Linked DNA regions of Aquitalea magnusonii. The protein of the gene in region 1 interacts with the protein of each later gene in a pairwise test. Links are inferred from orthologs where the notes say so. Each region holds a gene or a part of one and is shown in the gene's direction. Other genes may lie near its edges. The genes, in order: mtgA and DLM_RS21050.

Region 1 (7,049 bases):
GCGCAGTTGGCAAGGATGCGGTGCTGCTGCTGATGTGCCGCAGTGGCGTGCGTTCGCATGAGGCTGCGGTATTGGCCGCCGCCGCCGGTTACACTCGGGTTTACAACGTGCTGGAAGGCTTTGAAGGGGACAAGGATGGGCAGGAACACCGCGGCAATCTGACCGGCTGGAAGGCTCATGGCCTGCCCTGGGTGCAGGGCTGAGCTGCGCTGGATTGTTGGGACAGGGGTATTGACCGGTTGATGTTTATGACGTTACACGGCAAAGTGCTACCTCAGCAGATGAACCGCACAATGCGGTAGCACCACAGGAATCCAAGAAAGCTGATCATGACCAACCGTTACGCCGTCATCGGTAACCCCGTTTCCCATAGCCAGTCTCCGTTCATTCATAGCGAGTTTGCCCGCGCCACCGGCGAAGCCGTGCAATATGAAAAGCTGTTTGCCGAGCTGGACAAGTTCAACGAAGTGGTTGGCCAGTTTGTGCAAAACGGTGGCCTGGGCCTGAATGTCACCCTGCCGTTCAAGGGCGATGCCTTCCGCATGGCGCAGGAAGTGACCGAGCGCGCCCGTGCCGCCGAAGCCGTCAATACCCTGACTTTCCGTGATGGCAAAGTCTATGGCGACAATACTGACGGTGTCGGCCTGGTGCGCGATATCGTGGAAAACCTTGATTTCCCGATGGAAGGCAAAAGCATCCTCATCCTGGGTGCCGGTGGTGCTGTTCGCGGCGTGCTGGAACCGATTCTGGAGCAAAAGCCAGCCAAGGTGACCATTGCCAACCGTACCTTGATCAAGGCGGAATCCATTGCCCATCATTTCGCCCCCTGGGGTGAGGTTCAGGCCAGTGGTTACGAGGCGCTGGAAGGCAAAACCTTCGACATCATCATCAACGGGACTTCCACCAGCCTGCATAATGAAATCCCGCCGCTGCCGGCCAACATCTTTACGGCGCGCACTCTGGCTTACGACATGGTGTACAGCAAGGGTCTGACGCCTTTCCTGAAACGTGCGCAAAGCGAAAACGCCGGCATGCTGGCCGATGGCCTGGGCATGCTGGTGGAGCAGGCTGCCGAGTCCTTCCATATCTGGCGTGGGGTCAAGCCGGATACACGCAAGGTCACCAATATGCTGCGAGAAGTGCTGGCTTGATTTGATGCGGCTCATTTTCAAGATCATGGCGGTCCTGGTGGCCGCCATTGTGTTGTACAACCTGTGGATCTTCGGTCACATCGTTTACTGGCGCAGTCATAATCCTTCCGCCAGTGCCTTCATGAACGAGCAGTTGGCCAAACTGCAGGAAGACGACCCCGAGGCTGCCTTGCGGCAGAAATGGGTGCCGTACGCCCAGATTTCCCCCAATCTCAAACGCGCGCTGATTGCGGCGGAAGATGCCAAGTTTGCCGATCACGAAGGCTTTGACTGGGATGGCATCGAGGCGGCTTTCGAAAAGAACCTGAAGCAGGGGCGCATCGTGGCGGGTGGTTCCACCATCAGCCAGCAATTGGCAAAAAACCTGTTTCTGTCCAGCAAGAAAACACCATGGCGCAAGCTGGAAGAGGCCGCCATTACCGTGATGCTGGAGAAGGTGCTGGATAAACGCCGCATTTTCGAGATTTACCTCAATGTCATCGAGTGGGGTAACGGTGTATTTGGGGCCGAAGCCGCTGCCCGCTATTACTTCCATACCAGCGCTGCCCGGCTCTCCGCGGGGCAGGCGGCCAAACTGGCTGCCATGGTGCCTAATCCGCGTTACTACGATGAGCATCGCAATGCGCCGGGCTTGATGAAGAAAACCCGCATCATCCAGCGTCGCATGGCGTTTGCCGACCTTCCCTGAGATACCCCTTGCTGGAAGGCAAGGGGGCTTCATGTTACAATCCCGCTCCTGTTTATACGTTCTGCCGCGCCGAAAAGGCGTGGTATTGCACATGGACTTACCCAGTTACCCCATAGCCTCTGGCTCCCCCGTTTTTCCTTGTTGATTCCCGCCGTTACGACCGTGTAGCCCAGTCTCCGTCGCCATGGCGGAAGGAGTTGTGCTTGTCGGTTATCGAAAAAAAACAAACTGCTGAACGATTGAGCGAAAGCCTGGCTGAGGTGCAAAGGCTGATTGCGCTGCATCAGGAAAATGATGCTGTCGCCCCTGCCACTTCACCGGCACTCGATGATCTGCAGCAAAGGCTGCAAAACCTGCATCCGGCAGATATCGCCTACATTCTCGAAGCCCTGCCGCTGGAAGAGCGGCTGCTGGTCTGGAATCGCGTCAAGGCACAGCAGGATGGTGACATCCTGCTGGAAGTTTCCGATGCCGTCCGGGAAACCCTGATCGAGTCCATGGCCCCGGACGAACTGGTTGCCGCTGTGCGTCAGTTGGATACCGATGAGTTGGCAGACCTCGCCGGCGATCTGCCGCGGCAGGTGGTTTACGAAGTCATGGGGGAGCTGGATGAAGCCGAGCGTGAGCAACTGCAATCGGCACTGTCCTACCCGGAGGGCAGCATCGGTGCCCTGATGGATTTTGAGCTGGTGAAAATCCGTGCCGATGTCAGTTGTGAAGTCGTATTGCGCTATCTGCGCCGTTTTGACGAGCTGCCGCACCAGACCGACAAGATTTTTGTGCTGGACGCCAATGAAGTGCTCTGCGGGGTACTGCCCTTGCGCAGCCTGTTGGTGGCCGATCCGGAAGCCATGGTGGCCGACGTAATGGCGACCGAGGTCGTATCCTTCCAGCCAGAAGATGAAGCGCGAGACGCGGCCCTGGCATTCGAGCGTTACGATCTGGTATCCGCACCTGTTGTCGATGAGCGCGGTGCGCTGATTGGCCGCCTGACCGTGGACGAAATGGTCGATGTGATGCGCGAGGAGTCGGACAGCGAAGTGCTGAATCTGGCCGGTTTGAAAGAAGAAGAAGACCTGTTTGCACCGGTGATCGACTCTGTGAAGAACCGCTGGTCCTGGCTGGCCATCAATCTGTGTACCGCCTTTGTTGCTTCCCGCGTGATTGGTGTGTTTGAACAATCCATCAACCAACTGGTGGCATTGGCTGCGCTGATGCCTATCGTGGCCGGCATTGGCGGTAACTCTGGCAATCAGACCATCACCATGATTGTGCGCGCGCTGGCCATGGGCCAGATGCAGGTAAGCCAGGCTTGGCGCTTGTGGCGCAAGGAATTGGGGGTCAGCATCATCAATGGACTGATATGGGGCGGGGCCATCGGCCTGATTGCCTGGCTATTGTATGGACGCCTGTCATTGGGGCTGGTGATGCTGGCTGCCATGACGCTCAACCTGATGCTGGCCGCCACCATGGGGGTGCTGATTCCTTCCCTGATGCAAAAACTGGGGCGGGATCCCGCACTGGGCTCCAGCGTGTTGATCACCGCCTGCACCGATTCCGGTGGTTTTTTCATTTTCCTTGGCCTGGCCACCATTTTCCTGCTTTGAATGATGCTGACCCTTGCACAGGCACTGCGCTGCCATCCACTGCCCCGTCTGGAGGCACGCATGCTGTTGCAGCATGTCCGTCCGGGCCTGACCCATGCCCGCATGATTGCCGATCCTGATCTGCAGCTCACTGAAAGTGAAGCTGCCCAGTTTACGCAGCTGGCACAGCGCCGCCTGCAAGGCGAGCCGATGGCCTACTTGCTGGGCGAACGCGAATTCTATGGTCGCAACTTCCGGGTTACACCTGCGGTGTTGATCCCCCGCCCCGAGACCGAGCATCTGGTAGAAGCCGCCTTGCAGCGCGTGGCCGCTGTCGCACCAATGCGCGTGCTGGACCTGGGCTGTGGCAGTGGTGCCATTGCCGTTACCTTGGCACTGGAAGCCCCGGTATGGCAGGTGCAGGCGGTTGATTTGTCTGCGGCCGCACTTGAAGTTGCCCGTGGCAATGCCGAACAGTTGGGCGCGGTGGTCCACTTTCATCAGGGAAGCTGGTATCAGCCACTGGCCGGGCAGGGCGATTTCGACCTGATTGTTTCCAATCCGCCGTATATCGAACAGCACGATCATCATCTGGACGAGGGTGATGTCCGTTTTGAACCACGCATGGCCCTCACGGATGAAAGTGACGGTCTGGCCTGCCTGCGCGAAATCATTGCCGGCGCCCCCCTGCGATTGAAGCCGGGTGGTTGGGTCATGCTGGAGCATGGCTATGATCAAGGTGAGGCGGTGCGGCAGCTCTTGCGGCAAGCAGGCTTGCAGGCGGTGGAAACCCTGCTTGATCTGGCCGGGCTGGATCGGGTGTCGCTGGGCCGGAAAGCGGTCGCCTGAGCCGACAGGCTGGTGCGCCATCTGTGGCCTGCCTTGCTCCGCGGGCCAGCAAGCTGCCAGGCGTTTCGCTACTGCCATTGGCAGTCTTTTGCCTTGCATCAAGGGGAAAGGCCGATTCTGAAGGCATGCTGGCGCCAGCCTGAAAGCCGTCATCACGGCAAGCTCCATGGCTGAAGCCGGGGATGGCGGAGGCCAATTGAAAACTGGCGCAGCCTGTGAACCGGATTGCGGTCAGGACTGCGCCAGTCTTGAACCGGCACTACGGTGTAGTGCCAGGCTTAATGCTTAATGGTGGTGGCCATGTGCGCCGTGAACGTGGCCGTGGCTCAGTTCTTCGGCAGTAGCGGCACGCACTTCGGTAACCTTGGCAACAAAGCGGATAGTCTGACCTGCCAGCGGATGGTTGGCATCCACGATGGCTTTGCCGTCGGCGATGTCGGTGACGCGGAACAGCAGAACATCGCCGGTTTCCGGATCGTCGGCTTCAAACATCATGCCGACTTCAACATCAGCCGGGAAGACGTCCAAGTCTTCGACACGAACCAGCTCTTCTTCCGGATCGCCGAAGGCATCATCCGGGGTCAGCTTGACGTCGACGGAGTCGCCAACGCTCTTGCCGTGCAGGGCCTCTTCAACCAGCGGGAAGATGCCATCATAGCCACCGTGCAGGTAGGCAATGGGCTCTTCGGTTTTGTCGAGGAGGGTGTTCTCCGCGTCGAACATCTCGTAGTGGAGGGTAACGACGGTGTCTTTGGCGATTTGCATCAGAAATTGTCCGGAATGAAATGAAAAACCTTGTCAGGGCAAGGCGGGATACGCCTCTTGGCCTGCAAGTAATCGTGCGGGAAAGCCGCTTGAACGTATTGTAAACCATAGATGGGCTCGTAAGCCCGTGAAACTGCCATGAAAACGATGACATTGCTGGGGGGGCTGACCCCTGAAGAGTTTCTGAGCGAATACTGGCAAAAAAAGCCTTTGCTGATTCGTGGTGCGCTGACTGAGGTTGGGCCGCATGTTGATTTCAAATGCCTGTCCGAACTGGCGATGCAGGAAGATGTGGAGTCACGCCTGATCGAAAACCGCAACGGAAAATGGCACCTGGAGCGTGGCCCCTTCCGTCCCGCTCGATTCCGTAAGCTGGGTGAAACCGACTGGACCATCCTGGTGCAGAATGTGAACCACCACTTGCCGCATATCGACAAGATTCTGTGGCAATTCGATTTCATCCCTTTTGCCAGGCTGGATGATCTGATGATTAGCTATGCGCCACCTGGTGGCACGGTTGGTCCGCATTTTGATTCCTACGATGTTTTCCTGTTGCAAGTGGGGGGGCGCAAGCGCTGGCAGATTTCCTCGCAAGCGGATGACGATTTCATTCCGGATGCCCCCATCAGGGTTTTGCAGGACTTCCGTGTGGAAGAGGAGTTTGTGCTGGAACATGGCGACATGCTCTATCTGCCACCCAAATGTGCGCATTATGGGGTGGCGCTTGAGCCGGGCATGACTTACTCCATCGGTTTTCGCGCGGCACCGACGCAGGAGCTGGCAACGCAGTTTCTGGTGTACATGCAGGACCACATCTGCCTGGAGGGCCGTTATGCCGATCCTGAATTGCAACGTCAGCCAGACCCGGCGCGCATCAGCGATGAAATGGTAGATAAAGTCAGCCAGATGCTAAGTCAGATTACTTGGGACAAGCAGACGATCAGCGACTTCCTTGGACACTATCTGACCGAACCGAAGCCGCATGTGTTTTACGATTCACCAGCAGAAGAGCTGGATGAGGATGAGTTTGCCCAAGAAGTAGGGCTGCTCGGGATTGAACTGGATCGCAAAAGCCTGATTCTGTTCCATGATGAAATGTTCTATTGCAATGGTGAGGTTCTCGAAATCGAACCGAATGATGTTGCACTGTGGCAACAATTTGCCAATCAGCGGCATTTGTCCCCAGCCGACATCAGGCCGTCGTTATTGGATGCGCTGTACGAAGGATATCTATCTGGATATTGGCATTTGCCGCAGTCTGTAGCAAAATAACCACATCAGATGTTCAAATGTACACATGGCAAGGCATCTACCGGTCAAGCATCGGCGTTCAAACGCTCATTTTGCCGGGAATGCTGCGCTGCGGAAGGTTGCAGTGGGATTAGTGGCGTTTTTGCTGGTCTGCCCCCCTACACAGCAATTTTTTTCGTGATACAATTTGCGCACTGAAAGATTTTCAGTCGCCCAGTCATTTCCAAATACAGCTTGGGCGATTAAATTGACGTCTTGTTAACTTATCTTTAAAGGTCAAGAAAAAATGAAACAGTCGCTCCTCGTTGCTGCCCTGCTGGCCGTTGCTCTGTCCGCTTGCGGTAAGAAGGCTGATGCTCCGGCTGAAGCTTCCGCTCCTGCTGTTGAAGCTTCCGCTCCGGCTGCTGACGCTTCCGCTCCGGCTGCTGACGCTTCCGCTCCGGCTGCTGACGCTTCCGCTGCTGCTGCTTCCGCTCCGGCTGCTTCCGCTGCTCAGTAATTCAGCGCGAAAGCACCAAAAACCGGCTTCGGCCGGTTTTTTTACGTCCATGGCCTGCTGATTGTGGTTCCTCCGGTATTCAGGCATGAAAAAAGCCCGCTTGCGCGGGCTTCTTGCTTTCCTGCGGCGGGCTTACTGTAGTTCAGTCTGCAGCTTGGAGAGAACCGACTTGGCAAAACTGTCAGACAAGGGTTTGCCTTGCTTGTCCAGTACCACAAGGGTACTGCTGCCGCTGTCTGCTTCCTTGATCTGAATCCGGT
Region 2 (4,752 bases), 1.2 Mb from region 1 along the record:
CCACGCGTACCTTCCAGGCGATCCGGATCTTTGTGAACCGCGAGCTGGACGAGCTGAAAGCGGTGCTGCCGCAGGCGGCGCGTCATCTGGCGGAAGATGGCCGTCTGGCCATCATCAGCTTTCATTCACTGGAAGACCGTATCGTCAAACAATACCTGCGTGATGCCAGCAGTGTGGAAAAACTGCCCAGTTGGGTGATGGTGCGTGCCGAAGACATGGCCCGCCCGCCGCTGGAAACCGTTGGCAAACCGGTGCGTGCCTCGGAAGAGGAAGTGCGTGACAACGCCCGTTCGCGCAGCGCCATCATGCGTATTGCCCAGCGTACCGCCGCACCGTGGCGTGAGGGGGATGCATGAACCGTCTGTGCGCGATTCTTCTGGTGCTTGTGGTGGTGTCCGCCTGGTCGGTGGTCACCTCGCAGCACGTATCGCGCAGGCTGTACAGCGACCTGCAGAAAGAGCAGAAGTCCGCTCAGCAGCTGGAAGTGGAATACGGTCAATTACAGCTGGAGCAAAGCACCTGGGGAGCGCATGCGGTGATTGAAAAGGCCGCCGGCACCCGCCTGGGCATGCACACGCCAGACCCGCGTCAGATTCAGGTGATTTCACCGCGGGGAGGTGCCTGATGCGCACCAGCTACTCCGCCCACCAGCGTGAACGCATCGCCGATGCCAGCCCTGCCCTGAAAATGACGGCAGGGCGTGTGCGTTTTGTATTGCTGATGCTGGGCATGCTGTTTCTGGCGCTGATTGGCCGGGCCATTTATCTGCAAGTGGTGCAGCAGGACTTCCTGCAAGGCCAGGGCGAGGCACGTTTCCGCCGCGCGATGACGCTGGAAGCCAATCGCGGGGTGATTACCGATCGTAACGGCGAACCGCTGGCCATCAGCTCGCCGGTACAAACCATCTGGGCCAGCCCGGCCGACATGGAGCCGGTGCCACCGGCCAAGCTGCGTGATCTGGGCAAGCTGCTGGACATCAGCCCGGAAGAACTGGCCACCAAGCTGTCCGATCACAAGAAGGAATTTGTCTACATCAAGCGCCAGATCAGCCCGGAGCTGGCGGACAAGGTGATGGCGCTGGGCATTCCCGGCATTGCCAAGCAGCAGGAATACCGCCGTTTCTACCCGGCTGGCGAAATCATCTCCCACATCATCGGTTTTACCGGGGTGGATGGCAAAGGCCAGGAAGGGGTGGAGCTGGCGCGCGAAAAAATGCTGGCTGGCAAGGATGGTCGCCGCGTGGTGATCAAGGATCGCCGTGGCCACATCATCGAGGATGTCGCCGCCATTGAACCGCCCAAGGATGGCCAGACCCTGGCCCTGGCGGTGGATCATCGCATCCAGTATCTGGCGTATCGCGAAATCAAGGCGGCGGTGGAAGAGAACAAGGCCAAGGCCGGCAGCGTGGTGGTGCTGGATGCCAAGTCCGGCGAGTTGCTGGCATTGGCCAACTATCCCTCGTTCAATCCCAACAACCGGGTGGGCACCACACCGGAAATGCTGCGCAACCGTGCGGTGATCGACCTGTTCGAGCCCGGTTCCACCATGAAGCCGCTGTCCATCTCGCTGGCGCTGGAACATGGCAAGGCCACGGTCAATACCGTACTGGATACCCATAGCTACATGATTGGCCCGGCCACCATCCGCGATGTATCGGCCCAGCCCAGCCTCAACATCCTGGGCATCATCCAGAAGTCGTCCAACGTCGGCACCAGCAAGCTGGCGCTGTTGAGCAGCCCGCAGGATTTCTGGACTTACTACGATGCGCTGGGCTTTGGCCGTCCGCCTAATACCGGCTTCCCCGGCGAGGCGGCAGGCCGCCTGCGCGACTGGAAAAACTGGCGGCCCATCGAACAGGCCACCATGTCTTTCGGCTATGGCGTGTCGGTAAGCCTGCTCCAGATGGCGCGGGCTTACACCATTTTTACCAATGACGGCGTGATGCTGCCCATCTCGCTGTACAAGACCAATAACCCGATGCCGGGCAAGCGGGTGCTGAGCGAGAAAACCGCCCACGAAATGCACGACCTGCTGGTGGCCAACAGCGAACCGGGCGGCGGTGCCGTCGGTGGCCGCATCATCGGTTACAGCATCGGTGGCAAGAGCGGTACCGCGCGCAAGCTGGAAGGCCGCACCTATGTGGCCAACAAGCACCGCGCGCTGTTCATCGGCTTTGCCCCGGGCAAGAACCCCAAACTGATTGTGGCCGTGATGATTGACGAACCCACGGCTGGCAAATACTACGGCGGTGCCATTTCCGCACCGGTGTTTTCCCAGGTGGCTGGCGGCGCGCTGCGCGTGCTGAATGTGCAGCCGGACGAGCCGTCCAACAACAGCTTGCTGCCGGATTCCACCCCGGTCCCTGCGGATTTTTGAAGAAACAGAACATGAAAAGTCGCCTGACAAGCTTGCCGGACTGGGATCCGGCACAACTGAACCTGCTGGGCTTCCCCATCAAACGGGTAGAAGCTGACAGCCGCCGCGTACTGCCCGGCGATGTCTTCCTGGCCTGCCATGGCGAATATGCCGATGGCCGCGACTTCATCCCTGCCGCGCTGGAAAAAGGTGCGGCGGCGGTGCTGTGGGATGCTGCCGACGGTTTTTGCTGGAACCCCGACTGGCAACTGCCCAACCTGCCTGTCCCGGCGCTGCGCGAGCGTGCCGGCATGGTGGCGGCACACGTCTATGGCCAGCCCAGCCAGGCGATGACCGTAATCGGCATTACCGGCACCAATGGCAAGACTTCCATCTCGCACTGGCTGGCGCAGGCGTTTTCGTTGCTGGGGCAGAAAGCCGCCTTGATCGGCACCGTGGGCAATGGTTTTTATGGCGAACTGACCCAAACCACGCACACCACGCCAGACCCGGTTACCGTACAGCAAAAGCTGGCCGAATACCGTCGTCAGGGTGCGCATGTGGTGACCATGGAAGTATCCAGCCACGGTCTGGACCAGGCGCGGGTGAACGGCGTGAGTTTTGCCACCGCGGTATTCACCAACCTGACCCGCGATCATCTGGATTACCACGGCAGCATGGAAGCCTATGGTGGGGCCAAGGCCAAGCTGTTTCACTGGGAAGGCCTCAAGCATGCGGTCATCAATGTGGATGACCCGTTTGGCCGCCAACTGGTGCAGGACATCGATGCCAGCCAGACCCAGGTGGTGAGCTATGGCCTGACCCAGGGCGATGTGCGCCCGCTCAGCCTGACGGCCAATCTGGATGGCCTGCAATTGCGGGTTGCCACGCCGTGGGGCGAGGTGGAGGTGCGTACCGGTCTGGTGGGCCGTTTCAATGCCAGCAATCTTTTGGCCTGTCTGGCCACCTTGTGCGTCAACGGCATCAGCCTGACTGATGCCGCCGCCGTGATGGCGCGCATCCAGCCGGCGCGTGGCCGTATGCAAAGCATTGGCGGCAGCCACGAACCGCTGGTGGTGATTGACTACGCCCATACCCCGGATGCGCTGGAAAAGGCACTGGCCACGCTGGCCGACATCCGTCCGGCAGGCAGCAAGCTGTATTGCGTGTTCGGCTGCGGCGGCGACCGCGATCCGGGCAAGCGCCCGATGATGGGCGAAATCGCCCAGCGCATTGCCGATGTGGCAGTGGTGACCAGCGACAATCCGCGCACCGAAAACCCGCAAACCATCATCGAGCACATTCTGGCCGGCATGAGCCAGCCCGGCCATGTGGATGCCGACCGTGCCGCCGCCATTCACTGGGCGGTGAGCCAGGCGCAGGCGGGCGACATCGTGCTGATCGCCGGCAAGGGTCACGAGGAATACCAGGACATCGGCGGGGTCAAGCACCCGTTCTCCGATTTCCGCATTGCCGAAGAAGCGCTGACGGCCTGGGGAGACAAGGCATGATGACCTTGCAGCAGGCCGCGCAATGGGCAGTTGGCACCCTATCGGGCGCAGGCAGGCAAGTCCGTCTTACCCGCGTGGTGACTGACAGCCGTGCGGTGCAGCCGGGCGATTTGTTTGTCGCGCTCAAGGGCGAACGCTTTGATGCGCACGACTTTGTAGCCGACGTGCTGGCGCGCGGTGCCGCCGCTGCGCTGGTGGCCGAGGATTTTGCGCTGGACAACGCCAGTCTGATCAAGGTGGACGACACCCGGCTGGCGCTGGGCCGTCTGGCTGCTGGCTGGGCTGGCGCACTGCCTGCGCTGCGCGTGGGCATTACCGGTTCCAACGGCAAGACCACGGTCAAGGAAATGCTCAGCGCCATTCTCAAGGCCCATGCCGGAGAGCAGGCGGTGCATGCCACCGCCGGTAACTTCAACAACGACATCGGCCTGCCGCTGACCTTGCTGGGGCTGACTGCCGCCCATCGCTATGCGGTGCTGGAAATGGGCATGAACCACCACGGCGAGCTGACTTATCTGAGCAAGATGGCCCGGCCGCAAGTGGCACTGGTCAACAATGCCATGCGTGCCCACCTGGGCCATTTTGCCGATACCGCCGACATCGCCCGTGCCAAGGCGGAAATCTTCTGCGGCCTGCAGGCGGATGGTGTGGCCATCGTCAATGCCGATGACGCCAATATCGCGCTGTTCCGTGCCGCCGCCGGTGCGCATCGCATCTGCAGTTTCGGCCTGCAGCAGATAGCAGACATCCGCGCGCGTGACATCAGCCTGCAGGCGCTCGATAGCCAGTTCATCCTGTGCAGCCCGCAAGGCGAGCAGGCCATCAGCCTGCCGGCACCGGGCGAACACAATGTGCGCAATGCGCTGGCCGCTGCGGCCATGGCGCT

What was found.
Region 2: the proteins of mtgA (region 1) and DLM_RS21050 interact in binary tests that used the Escherichia coli proteins (3 or more experiments, as listed by UniProt). The link is inferred for Aquitalea magnusonii from one-to-one orthologs.

What each region holds. Positions count from the first base shown.
Region 1 is NZ_AP018823.1:3,243,819-3,250,867, reverse strand. The notes cover bases 1-2,995. They hold mtgA (monofunctional biosynthetic peptidoglycan transglycosylase), read left to right. Parts: upstream 1-1,152; coding sequence 1,153-1,839; downstream 1,840-2,995. Other genes in these bases: mgtE (magnesium transporter), read left to right, coding at 2,043-2,995; aroE (shikimate dehydrogenase), read left to right, coding at 330-1,151; DLM_RS15480 (rhodanese-like domain-containing protein), read left to right, coding at 1-203. Outside these bases: more of mgtE, read left to right, coding at 2,996-3,446; prmC (peptide chain release factor N(5)-glutamine methyltransferase), read left to right, coding at 3,450-4,274; DLM_RS15455 (FKBP-type peptidyl-prolyl cis-trans isomerase), read right to left, coding at 4,560-5,039; DLM_RS15450 (cupin domain-containing protein), read left to right, coding at 5,319-6,311; DLM_RS15445 (hypothetical protein), read left to right, coding at 6,644-6,850; outer membrane protein assembly factor BamC, read right to left, coding at 6,922-7,049. UniProt on the Escherichia coli protein: Peptidoglycan polymerase that catalyzes glycan chain elongation from lipid-linked precursors. May play a role in peptidoglycan assembly during cell division in collaboration with other cell division proteins.
Region 2 is NZ_AP018823.1:4,485,493-4,490,244, forward strand. The notes cover bases 1-3,000. They hold DLM_RS21050 (peptidoglycan D,D-transpeptidase FtsI family protein), read left to right. Parts: upstream 1-624; coding sequence 625-2,376; downstream 2,377-3,000. Other genes in these bases: rsmH (16S rRNA (cytosine(1402)-N(4))-methyltransferase RsmH), read left to right, coding at 1-356; ftsL (cell division protein FtsL), read left to right, coding at 353-625; DLM_RS21055 (UDP-N-acetylmuramoyl-L-alanyl-D-glutamate--2,6-diaminopimelate ligase), read left to right, coding at 2,388-3,000. In the rest of the region: more of DLM_RS21055, read left to right, coding at 3,001-3,866; DLM_RS21060 (UDP-N-acetylmuramoyl-tripeptide--D-alanyl-D-alanine ligase), read left to right, coding at 3,863-4,752. UniProt on the Escherichia coli protein: Essential cell division protein that catalyzes cross-linking of the peptidoglycan cell wall at the division septum. Required for localization of FtsN.